3 regions of the Spongiibacter sp. genome follow, and region 3 is predicted to be linked to each of the others. Evidence: predicted binding sites of a transcription regulator. Region 3 holds the regulator's gene; each other region holds the start of a gene.
What was found. The regulator PhoB, encoded in region 3, activates phosphate uptake and scavenging genes when phosphate is short. The targets are predictions, from matches to a motif close to TGTCATAAANNTGTAACA.
Positions count from the first base shown of each region.

Region 1: tfpB (type IV pilus assembly ATPase TfpB) is a predicted target of PhoB. The motif match lies at 1,874-1,891, and genes of this name have one in related genera.
Region 2: AC5DB9_RS05450 (beta-helix domain-containing protein) is a predicted target of PhoB. The motif match lies at 1,683-1,700, and genes of this name have one in related genera.

Region 1 is NZ_CFHTQA010000007.1:71,378-74,638, forward strand. It holds gene glnE (bifunctional [glutamate--ammonia ligase]-adenylyl-L-tyrosine phosphorylase/[glutamate--ammonia-ligase] adenylyltransferase) at 1-49, opposite strand, end outside; gene tfpB (type IV pilus assembly ATPase TfpB) at 73-1,860, opposite strand; gene AC5DB9_RS04670 (TIGR00153 family protein) at 2,019-2,696, shown strand; gene AC5DB9_RS04675 (inorganic phosphate transporter) at 2,730-3,261, shown strand, end outside.
Region 2 is NZ_CFHTQA010000009.1:35,636-38,896, forward strand. It holds gene AC5DB9_RS05450 (beta-helix domain-containing protein) at 54-1,640, opposite strand; gene argH (argininosuccinate lyase) at 1,808-3,205, shown strand.
Region 3 is NZ_CFHTQA010000062.1:7,032-10,292, reverse strand. It holds gene AC5DB9_RS15840 (SPFH domain-containing protein) at 1-456, shown strand, start outside; gene purU (formyltetrahydrofolate deformylase) at 481-1,335, shown strand; gene phoB (phosphate regulon transcriptional regulator PhoB) at 1,414-2,124, shown strand; gene phoR (phosphate regulon sensor histidine kinase PhoR) at 2,134-3,261, shown strand, end outside.

The DNA of each region.
Region 1 (3,261 bases), on a different contig from region 3:
GCAGCGGGGGCAGTTCCTCGTGTTGAATATTCAGTTCGCTTGCGCTCATGGGATTCCTGAATTCGATTGGCATTATTGGCTGTGCACCGGCGGCGCAACGCGCAGAATTTCCGCAATGGTGGTCTCGCCCGCCGCGACTTTCCGCGCGCCGCTGAGACGCAGGGTGCGCATGCCTTTTTTCATGGCTAGCAGACGCATTTCATCCAGTGCGACGTCATCCTGTATCGCCGCCTGCAAATCCCCCTCAACGGTGAGGATTTCGTAGATGCCCTGACGCCCGTAAAAGCCAGTGTTGCGGCACTCAAGACAACCGGGAGCGTGATAATACTGCGCTGGCGGTGACAGTTTCCATGGCGCGGTCAGCGCCGCCCACTCGGTGCCGCTGGGATCCAGCTCATCGCTGGACTGGGGGGTTTTGCAGTGCGGGCACAGGGTACGCACCAGCCGCTGGGCCATCACGCCTAGCACCGTGGCACGGATCAAATACGCGGGCACCCCCAGCTCCAACAGGCGGGTAACCGCCGACGGGGCATCGTTGGTGTGAAGCGTGGAAATCACCAGATGGCCCGTCAGCGCGGCCTGAATCGCCATTTCAGCGGTTTCCAGATCGCGAATTTCGCCGATCATGATGATGTCCGGATCCTGTCGCAGCAGCGCGCGCACGCCGCTGGCAAAGTCCAGATTAATGTTGTGCTGCACCTGCATTTGGTTGAAGGCGTCTTCCACCATCTCAATGGGATCTTCGATGGTGCAGACATTCACTTCAGGACTGGCGATCTGGCGCAAGCTGGAATACAGCGTGGTGGTTTTCCCCGAACCAGTGGGGCCTGTGACCAGCACGATCCCGTGGGGCGCCCGAATCATCGACTGCCAGCGTTGCAGGTCTTCTCCGCGCAGGCCCAACTCATCGAAGCTGCGCAGCAGAACCTCGGGATCGAAAATCCGCATCACCAGCTTTTCGCCAAAGGCGGTAGGCAGAGTGGACAGACGCAACTCAATTTCCTGTCCGCTGGGATTCTTGGTTTTCAGCCGGCCGTCCTGCGGGCGCCGCTTTTCTGCCACATCCATGCGCCCCAGAATTTTCAGCCGGCTGACCACCGCCGTAAGCACGGGCGGCGGCAGCTGGTAAACTGTGCACAGCACGCCGTCGATGCGAAAGCGCACATTGCCCTGCTTGCGGCGGGGCTCAATGTGAATATCGCTGGCCCGCTGATCGTAGGCGTATTGCAGCAGCCAATCGACAATATTGACGATGTGGCTGTCGTTGGCATCCAGATCTTTGAGCTTGCTGATTTCCAGCAGCTGCTCCAGGTTTGTTCCCGCCCCACCGCGAGTATCACCACTGGCGCCCCGCACCGATTTCGCCAGACTGTAAAATTCGATGGTGTAGCGATCAATCGCCTCGGCATCGGCAATCACACGGCGAATTGGCCGGTTCAGCACCTGCTGCAGGTCTTCCACCCAGCCGTCGACAAAGGGCTCGGCGCAGGCAATCACCACCTCCTCCCGACTCGCCGACAGCGCCAGAATGCGGTGACGCTGGGCAAAGGCGAAGGACATGACTTCGGTGACCGACGGCACATCTACTTTCAATGGATCGATGCGCGCCGTCTGTAAATCGCAGTAAGCACTCAACCACCCCAGCAGGGTGTCTATACTCAGGGTTGCCCCCGGTCGCCGGGCATTGGCCAGTTGCTGACTGGCGAGGAAGTTGAGGGGGTGCTGCGGGCGGTCACCCTTGCGAGGCGGGTTGACGGCGGTGCGCCGGGCAAGCTCCGGCGCCAGAAGGCCGTCGTCGACTAACTGCCGGAGTACATTGGCGACATCCAAGGGACCGTGGCGGCTGAGCTGGCTGGGCATGCTGACTCCGAATTGTCATATTTATACCGCATCATTATGACAAGCCCCGGTGCCGCTATACCAGCGCGACATGCCATACCGCACAAAACTGGTGAGGGCGGCGATGCGTCCGTATAATCGCCGCATTTTAAACTCAAGCGCATGCAAGGAGCCCTGACGTGCCCCTCAACAAGCTGAATAACCTGTTTGGCAAGTCTCCCTTCGAGCCGATTCAGGATCATATCCAAAAAGCGGAACTCTGTGCGGCAGCACTCAAACCCTTTATCAGCGCCGTCATCGCCAAAGACTGGGAGGCAGCGGCGACAGCCCAGCAGGAAATCGTCAAGCTGGAAAACGAAGCCGATCAACTGAAAAAGCATATCCGCCTCAACCTGCCCAGCAACCTCTTCCTCCCCGTTCCCCGCTCCGACCTTCTCGACCTGCTCAGCATGCAGGACCGCATCGCCAACTGTGCCAAAGATATCGCCGGGTTGATGCTGGGCCGAAAAATGGAAATCCCTGATTCACTGGTCGACAACATGCGCACCTATGTCGACTTGGCGATTTCCACGTCCTCACAAGCAAAAAAGGCCATTGAGGAACTGGACGAACTGCTGGAAACCGGCTTCCGCGGCCACGAAGTGAAAGTCGTGGAAAAAATGATCGAGGAGCTGGACACGCTGGAATATGAAGCTGACCAGCTGCAGGTCACCATCCGCGCGGAGCTGTTTACCATTGAGCGCGACCTGCCACCCGTAGACGTGATGTTTCTGTACAAAGTCATCGAACTGATCGGCGAATTGTCAGATAAATCGCAAAAAGTAGGTTCACGCCTGCAAGTCATCATTGCCCGCTAAGCAGGGATAACCCGCATAATTTAAGGATTACACATGTCGATTATTGCTGAACACGGGCAGCTCCTGCTGTTACTTGCCTGTCTTTTCGGTTTCTTCATGGCATGGGGGGTCGGCGCCAACGACGTCGCCAACGCCATGGGGACATCGGTAGGTGCCAAGGCACTGACCATCAAACAGGCGATTCTCATCGCCATGCTCTTCGAATTCTGTGGCGCCTATCTGGCGGGCGGCGAAGTTACCGACACCATTCGCAAAGGCATCATCAACCCCGACTACCTGTCGGACCACCCCGACCTGCTGGTCTACGGGATGTTGTCAGCCCTGCTGGCCGCGGGCACCTGGCTGTTCGTTGCCAGCCTGATGGGCTGGCCGGTCTCCACGACGCACTCCATCGTAGGCGCCCTGGTCGGCTTTGCCGCCGTAGGCATCGATATGGACGCTGTAGCTTGGCCTAAAGTTGGACAGATCGTCGCCAGTTGGGTGGTCTCGCCGGTACTGGCGGGCACGATTTCCTTTGGTCTGTTTATCAGCGCACAGAGTTTAATCCTCCGAGCAGAAAAGCCCT
Region 2 (3,261 bases), on a different contig from region 3:
GCGCCTTATCATACGCCAGCCGCTGGGCAGACTAAACCACTGTGATGCTTGCGTCAGCGGCTGGGGAACTGGGTCCAGCCGTCCAGCCATGTCTTTGTGCTGCCGGGTCGCAGAGCGCCGATATACTCGGCGGCCTCGTCCCAGAATTCGCCTTGAGGCAGTGCGCTGGCGCCTTGGCCGAGCGGCGAGCCGGCGGCAATACGGAAATCGGGTTGTGGGTCGTCGGCCGATAGTCCGGCAAGGCCGGGGTTGGCGGTCAAGGCGAACTCGGCAAAGAAGCGGGCTTCGTCGAAGCCGCCGTCGTCGTTGTGTTTGCCTTGCTCATCGGGATACGGGCCGTTATTCACGATTGCCATCGCGCTGAAGCTCAGCTCCTCGCTATCGAAGCGGGACACGGTTTTGATGTCGCGAATGTCGATGGCTTCGCCGGAGAAGCCGCTGATCAGCATATTGTGAAAGTGGCCGCCGCTGCCGCGTCGCAGAGTAATGCCGCGCTGAAATTTTTCACTGCTGGACAGACTGAGCAGGCTGACATTGTAAAGCGTGGGCGCGGAGACCGGCGTTGCGGCGTGATCGCTGGCGCTGTTGTCGGCCTCGATGGCGTTGTCGCCCATTTGCGGATACTGCAGTACTTGCATGAATTGTACGCGACCGGTCCAGCCCATATCCCAGTCCAGCGAGTCGTCATCGGCGCCGCTGATCACAACGCGCTGCAAGTCGACGGTGCCGCCGAACACTTCGATGCCGTCATCCGCGGCGCGGTGAACCTGCACGTGTCGCACGATGGTGTTGTTGCCACAGCCGCCGAGTGTAAGACCGTTAAGTTCGTTATTGGCATAGACTTCATAGCCGGCAAATTCAATGCGCACATAGTCGAGTACGCCGCAATGACTGCCGGTATCGCCACCGCCGAAGCGGCCGCGGCGATCATCCATCGGCAGCCCTTCTATCTGCGCTTCACCGCTGTTCACCGGGGCGTTGCCCAGCAATACCAGCCCTCCCCAGTCCCCCGCCTGACGCTGACCCGCCGCCTGGGCGCTGGTGAAGACAATGGGGGCGTCGGCGGTGCCGCGAGCGGTAAGGGTGGCGTCGCGGGTAACGATCAAGGCGCTGCCCGGCTCACCCTGGATTACGGTGCCGGCTTCGATGCTCAATTGCGCATTGCCCTCCAGATAGACAATGCCTTTCAGCCGCCAGAGGGTGTCGGCATCCCAGTGCTGAGTGCCGCGCAGCGAGCCCTGCACGGTTTGCTGGCGCGGGCCGTTATCCAGCAGCACGATGCCGGCGGCAATCGCAAGCAGTATCAAGGCCGCGACGGCCCACAGGGCGCTGCGCTGCTGACCGCCGGAAGGCGTTGTTGGGCGGTTGCCCGCACTGACGGTTTCGGTGATATCCGGGTTGACCCCAGCGTCGCGTTGGGTCAGTTCGCCGTCGCTGTTCAGTACTCGCAAGCTAAGACCCAGTTCGCGCAAGTCCGCTTGCTGGCTGGTGGCGGCCTCATCGATCAGCTCGCGGCGATAGGCGGAGTCGCGCAGCAGGCTGTTGAAATGAATACGGCGGTTGCTGCCCTGCTCCATGGCGGTTTTAAGCTGCCACAGCAGTTCGACCAATTTGGCGCGGGGAGTATCCACAGAGTTCATCGGCGATCCTTTCTGACAGGGGCAAGAGTGCGCGGGGAATTATGGCGCTGCTATATGACATGCAGGTTAAGCTCGCAGGTCTCGGCGGCGGGGTGAACTCTGCTATACTCAGCGGCTTTTCAGAGCGTGCTCGCCACGCGCCCGACCGACACAGGACCCGCCTTGCAATGAGTGACCAAGAGCCGACCATCAAACCCTGGGGTGGACGCTTCGCTGAAGCCACCGATCAGTTTGTTGAGCGCTTTACTGCCTCCGTCAGTTTCGATCAGCGCCTTTACCACCACGATATCAATGGTTCGCTGGCGCACGCGGCGATGCTGGCCAAAGTGGGTGTGTTGAGCGAAGACGAGCTGAAGCAGATTCAGACGGGCCTGGAAGAGATCCGCAGCGAGATCGAGGACGGTCGCTTTGAGTGGTCGGTGAGCCTGGAAGACGTGCACATGAATATCGAGGCGCGGCTGACGGACAAGATCGGCATCACCGGCAAGAAGCTGCACACCGGTCGTTCGCGCAACGATCAGGTTGCCACCGACATTCGCCTTTACCTGCGCGATGAAATCGGCGCTATCTGCAGCGAGTTGACCCGACTGCAGCAGGGGCTGGTGGCGCTGGCTCGTCGCGAAGCCGATACCATCATGCCCGGTTTTACACACCTGCAAACGGCGCAGCCCGTGAGCTTTGGTCATCACATGTTGGCCTGGAACGAAATGCTGGAGCGTGACTTCAGCCGCTTGCAGGACTGCGCGGCGCGCATGAACCAGAGCCCGCTGGGCGCGGCGGCACTGGCGGGTACCACGTATCCTATCGATCGGGAGTACAGCGCCTCGCTGCTGGGTTTTGACCGCCCTACTGAAAACTCGCTGGACTCTGTCAGCGACCGCGACTTTGCCATCGAGTTTGCTGCTGCAGGCAGCTTGCTGATGACCCACCTGTCGCGCTTCAGTGAAGAACTGGTACTGTGGACCTCCGCGCAATTCAATTTCATCGATTTGCCGGATCGCTTCTGCACCGGTTCATCAATCATGCCTCAGAAGAAAAATCCCGATGTGCCGGAGCTGATTCGCGGCAAGGTTGGTCGGGTCAATGGTCACTTGATCAGTCTGCTGACGCTGATGAAGTCGCAGCCGCTGGCCTACAACAAGGACAATCAGGAAGACAAAGAGCCGCTGTTTGATGTGGTGGATACCCTCAAAGACAGCATCAAGGCCTACGCTGATATGGTGCCGGCGATTACGGTGAACGCCGACGTCACCCGCGAAGCCGCCATGCGCGGTTTTTCAACGGCGACCGATCTGGCCGACTATCTGGTGCGTAAAGGACTACCGTTCCGCGACGCCCACGAGGTGGTGGGTAAATCTGTTGCCTACGGTATTGCCGAGGGCAAAGACCTGTCGGAAATGTCGCTGGACGAGTTGCGCCAGTTCAGCAAGGATATCGACAGCGATGTGTTTGAGGTGTTGACGCTGGAAGGTTCCGTCAACGCTCGCAATCACACTGGTGGTACTGCACCGGCTCAGGTGCGCGCCGCCGCTGACCGGGCTGACGCCCGCCTCGCCCAGCGCTGAGTTGCCGCGAGGCCGCCGCCTGTGAAACTGCAGGCGGTTCTAACGGTCTGTATCAG
Region 3 (3,261 bases):
TCGTCCCGCGATCAGATTAAAGCCAAGCTAAAAGCGGCGATCTCCGATGATATTGCCGACTGGGGAATTACCCTGAAGACGGTTGAAATTCAGGACATTAACCCCTCTCCGACGATGCAGCGCGCGATGGAAGAGCAGGCCGCTGCCGAGCGTCAACGGCGGGCGGCTGTGACCAAGGCGGAAGGCGAGAAGCAGGCTGCGATCCTCGAAGCAGAAGGGCGTCTTGAGGCGTCTCGCCGCGATGCCCAGGCCGAAGTCGTACTGGCCAAAGCCAGCGGGACGGCGATCGAACTGGTCTCCAACGCCGTGAAGGGCGATGAGCTGCCAGTGCTTTATCTGCTGGGCGAAAAGTACACCGAGGCGCTCAAAGAGCTGTCGGCATCTGGCAACGCCAAAACCGTGGTGCTGCCCGCAGATCTGCCTCAGGCCGTGCGCGGAATATTGAATAAAGTCTGATTTAGTAAGGTTTACAGAATTACCATGCAGCACACTTACCGCCTTATCACCAGTTGTCCCGATCGCGTCGGGATTGTTGCCCGTGTCAGCCAGTTTGTGGCAGAACAGGGGGGCTGGCTGACCGAGGCCAATTACCATTCTGATGCCGACAGCAATTGGTTCTTCATGCGCAATGAAATTACCGCCGAGTCGCTGGGCATGAAAGCCGATGCGGTGAGGGAAGCGTTCCGTCCCATTGCCGAAGAATACGGGATGGAGTGGGAACTGGTGGATTCGGCACGCCGCCGTCGCGTGGTGATTATGGCCAGCCACGCCTCCCACTGCATTGCTGATCTGTTGCACCGCTGGCACAGTGGTGAACTGTATTGCGACATTCCCTGTGTTATCTCCAATCACGAAAACCTACGCAGTATGGTGGAGTGGCACGGCATTCCCTTCGAACACGTGCAAGTCGACCCGAATAACAAGGCGCCTGCCCATGAGAAAGTCCAGTCGCTCGCAGCGGCTTACGAAGCGGACTGTATCGTCCTTGCTCGCTATATGCAGATTATCCCCCCGGAATTCTGTCGAGCCTACGCCGGTCGAATGATTAATATTCACCACAGCTTTTTACCGTCGTTTGTTGGCGCCAACCCCTACCAAAAGGCGTATGACCGTGGTGTGAAGCTGATTGGCGCGACCAGTCACTATGTGACAGAACAGCTGGATGAAGGGCCAATTATTGAGCAGGATGTCATCCGAGTGTCACATCGCCACAGCAAAGATGATTTGGTTCGGCTCGGCAAAGATGTGGAAAAGTCAGTGCTTGCCAGAGCCTTACGTAACCACTTGGAAGACCGGGTACTGGTTCACGGCAATAAAACCGTCGTATTCGACTAGACTGACTTGTCATAAAATTGTCATTAAAGACCGTTTAAATGCAGGCTCAAGTACTTAGGCGGCGTTAAAGGGACAAGCATGACGACAACCAAGACCATCCTCATCGTCGATGACGAGGCAGCCATTCGCGAAATGATTCGCGTAGGCTTGGAACTTGCGGGCTACGATTGCCTGGAGGCAGCCAATGCCCAGGAAGCTCACGGCATTATTGTTGATCAGCGACCAGACCTGGTGCTGCTCGACTGGATGATGCCGGTCACCAGCGGTATCGAGTTGCTGCGGCGCCTGCGGCGTGAGGAATTGACTCGCGATATGCTGGTTATCATGCTCACCGCCAAAGACGATGAAGACAACCGCGTGCAGGGGCTGGACGTTGGCGCTGACGATTACATCACCAAGCCTTTTTCCTCTCGCGAACTGCTGGCCCGCATCAAGGCGGTATTGCGCCGGGTGAGCACGCCCGACCAGGAAGAGAGTATCGATGTGGATGGCCTGCGCCTCGATCCCGCCAGTCACCGCGTTTTTGCCGATAACGTGCCTCTCGATATGGGGCCGACAGAGTTCAAACTTCTCAAATTCTTCATGACCCACCAGGAGCGTGCCTACAGCCGTGGACAGCTTCTTGATCAGGTGTGGGGCACCAATGTCTATGTCGAAGAGCGCACGGTGGATGTGCATATCCGTCGACTGCGCAAGGCACTTCTCACAGACAGCCGCGATTTTGGTCAGCTTATCCAGACCGTAAGAGGCACCGGTTACCGCTTTTCAGCAACAGGAGTCAGCGCATAGCGCCGGTTCATGCGGTATTACGATTGGAAGACGGAACTGGTCAGAGTCATGCTGCCGCTGGCAGCTGCTGCGGTTCTGTCGACAGCGTTCGAACTGGGTGCCTGGCCGGTGTTTGTGGTGGCCGCGGGAATCTGCACCTGGCTGCTTTGGCAGCTTCAACGTTTGAGCGACTGGCTATACCGAGGCTCCGGGACGGAGCCGCCAGAGGCGATAGGCATGTGGGGTCAAATTTTCGATACCATTTATGATATGCAGAAGCAGGCGACGGGGGATCACGATCGCTTGCAGGCCATGATTGATTATCTGCGAGCGTCGTTCGCGTCCATGTCTGACGCGGTGGTGATGCTCGATCATCAGGGCAATATCGAATGGTGTAACGATGCGGCATCGGAGTTGTTGGGGCTGCGGCGAGAGGACGATACCGGCCTCCAGCTGCTCAACCTGATTCGTGCGCCATCATTTGTCGGCTATTACGAGGCCGAAAAATACGGGGCACCGCTGGAAATGGCCTCCCCGGTGAATGCAGACATTCAGCTGAGTATCAGTATCAGCTTCTTTGCCGAGCGTAATCGCCTGCTGTTTGCCCGGGATATCACCCGGACTTATCGCCTTGAAAAAATGCGCAAGGATTTCGTGGCGAACGTATCCCACGAATTGCGCACCCCTCTGACGGTTATCAATGGCTACCTCGAAACCTTCGCGGAACACGGCGGCGAAAATCCGCGCTGGGATCGTGCTATTGAACAAATGCTGAAGCAGTCTCGCAGAATGCATCACCTGATTCAGGACCTGATGCTGCTGTCGCGACTGGAGTCGGTGCCCAAGCCCAAAGAACAGGATCGTATTGTCTTGCGACCTCTGCTGGAAATGGTCCGAGAAGAGGCGCTGGCGGCGGCGAAGGGTGATCGCAGCATCGAAATAGAATGCGACGACAGTATCGTACTGAAAGGGCAGGCGACGGAAATACGCAGTGCATTGTCTAACCTGGCCGTCAACGCTGCCCGTTACACCACTGAAGGTGACCGCATTGTGCTGCGCTGGTACCAGACCGACAGTCATGCGGTGCTGGAAGTCCAGGACAGCGGTATTGGCATTGAACCGCAATATATTCCCCGCTTGACCGAGCGCTTTTATCGC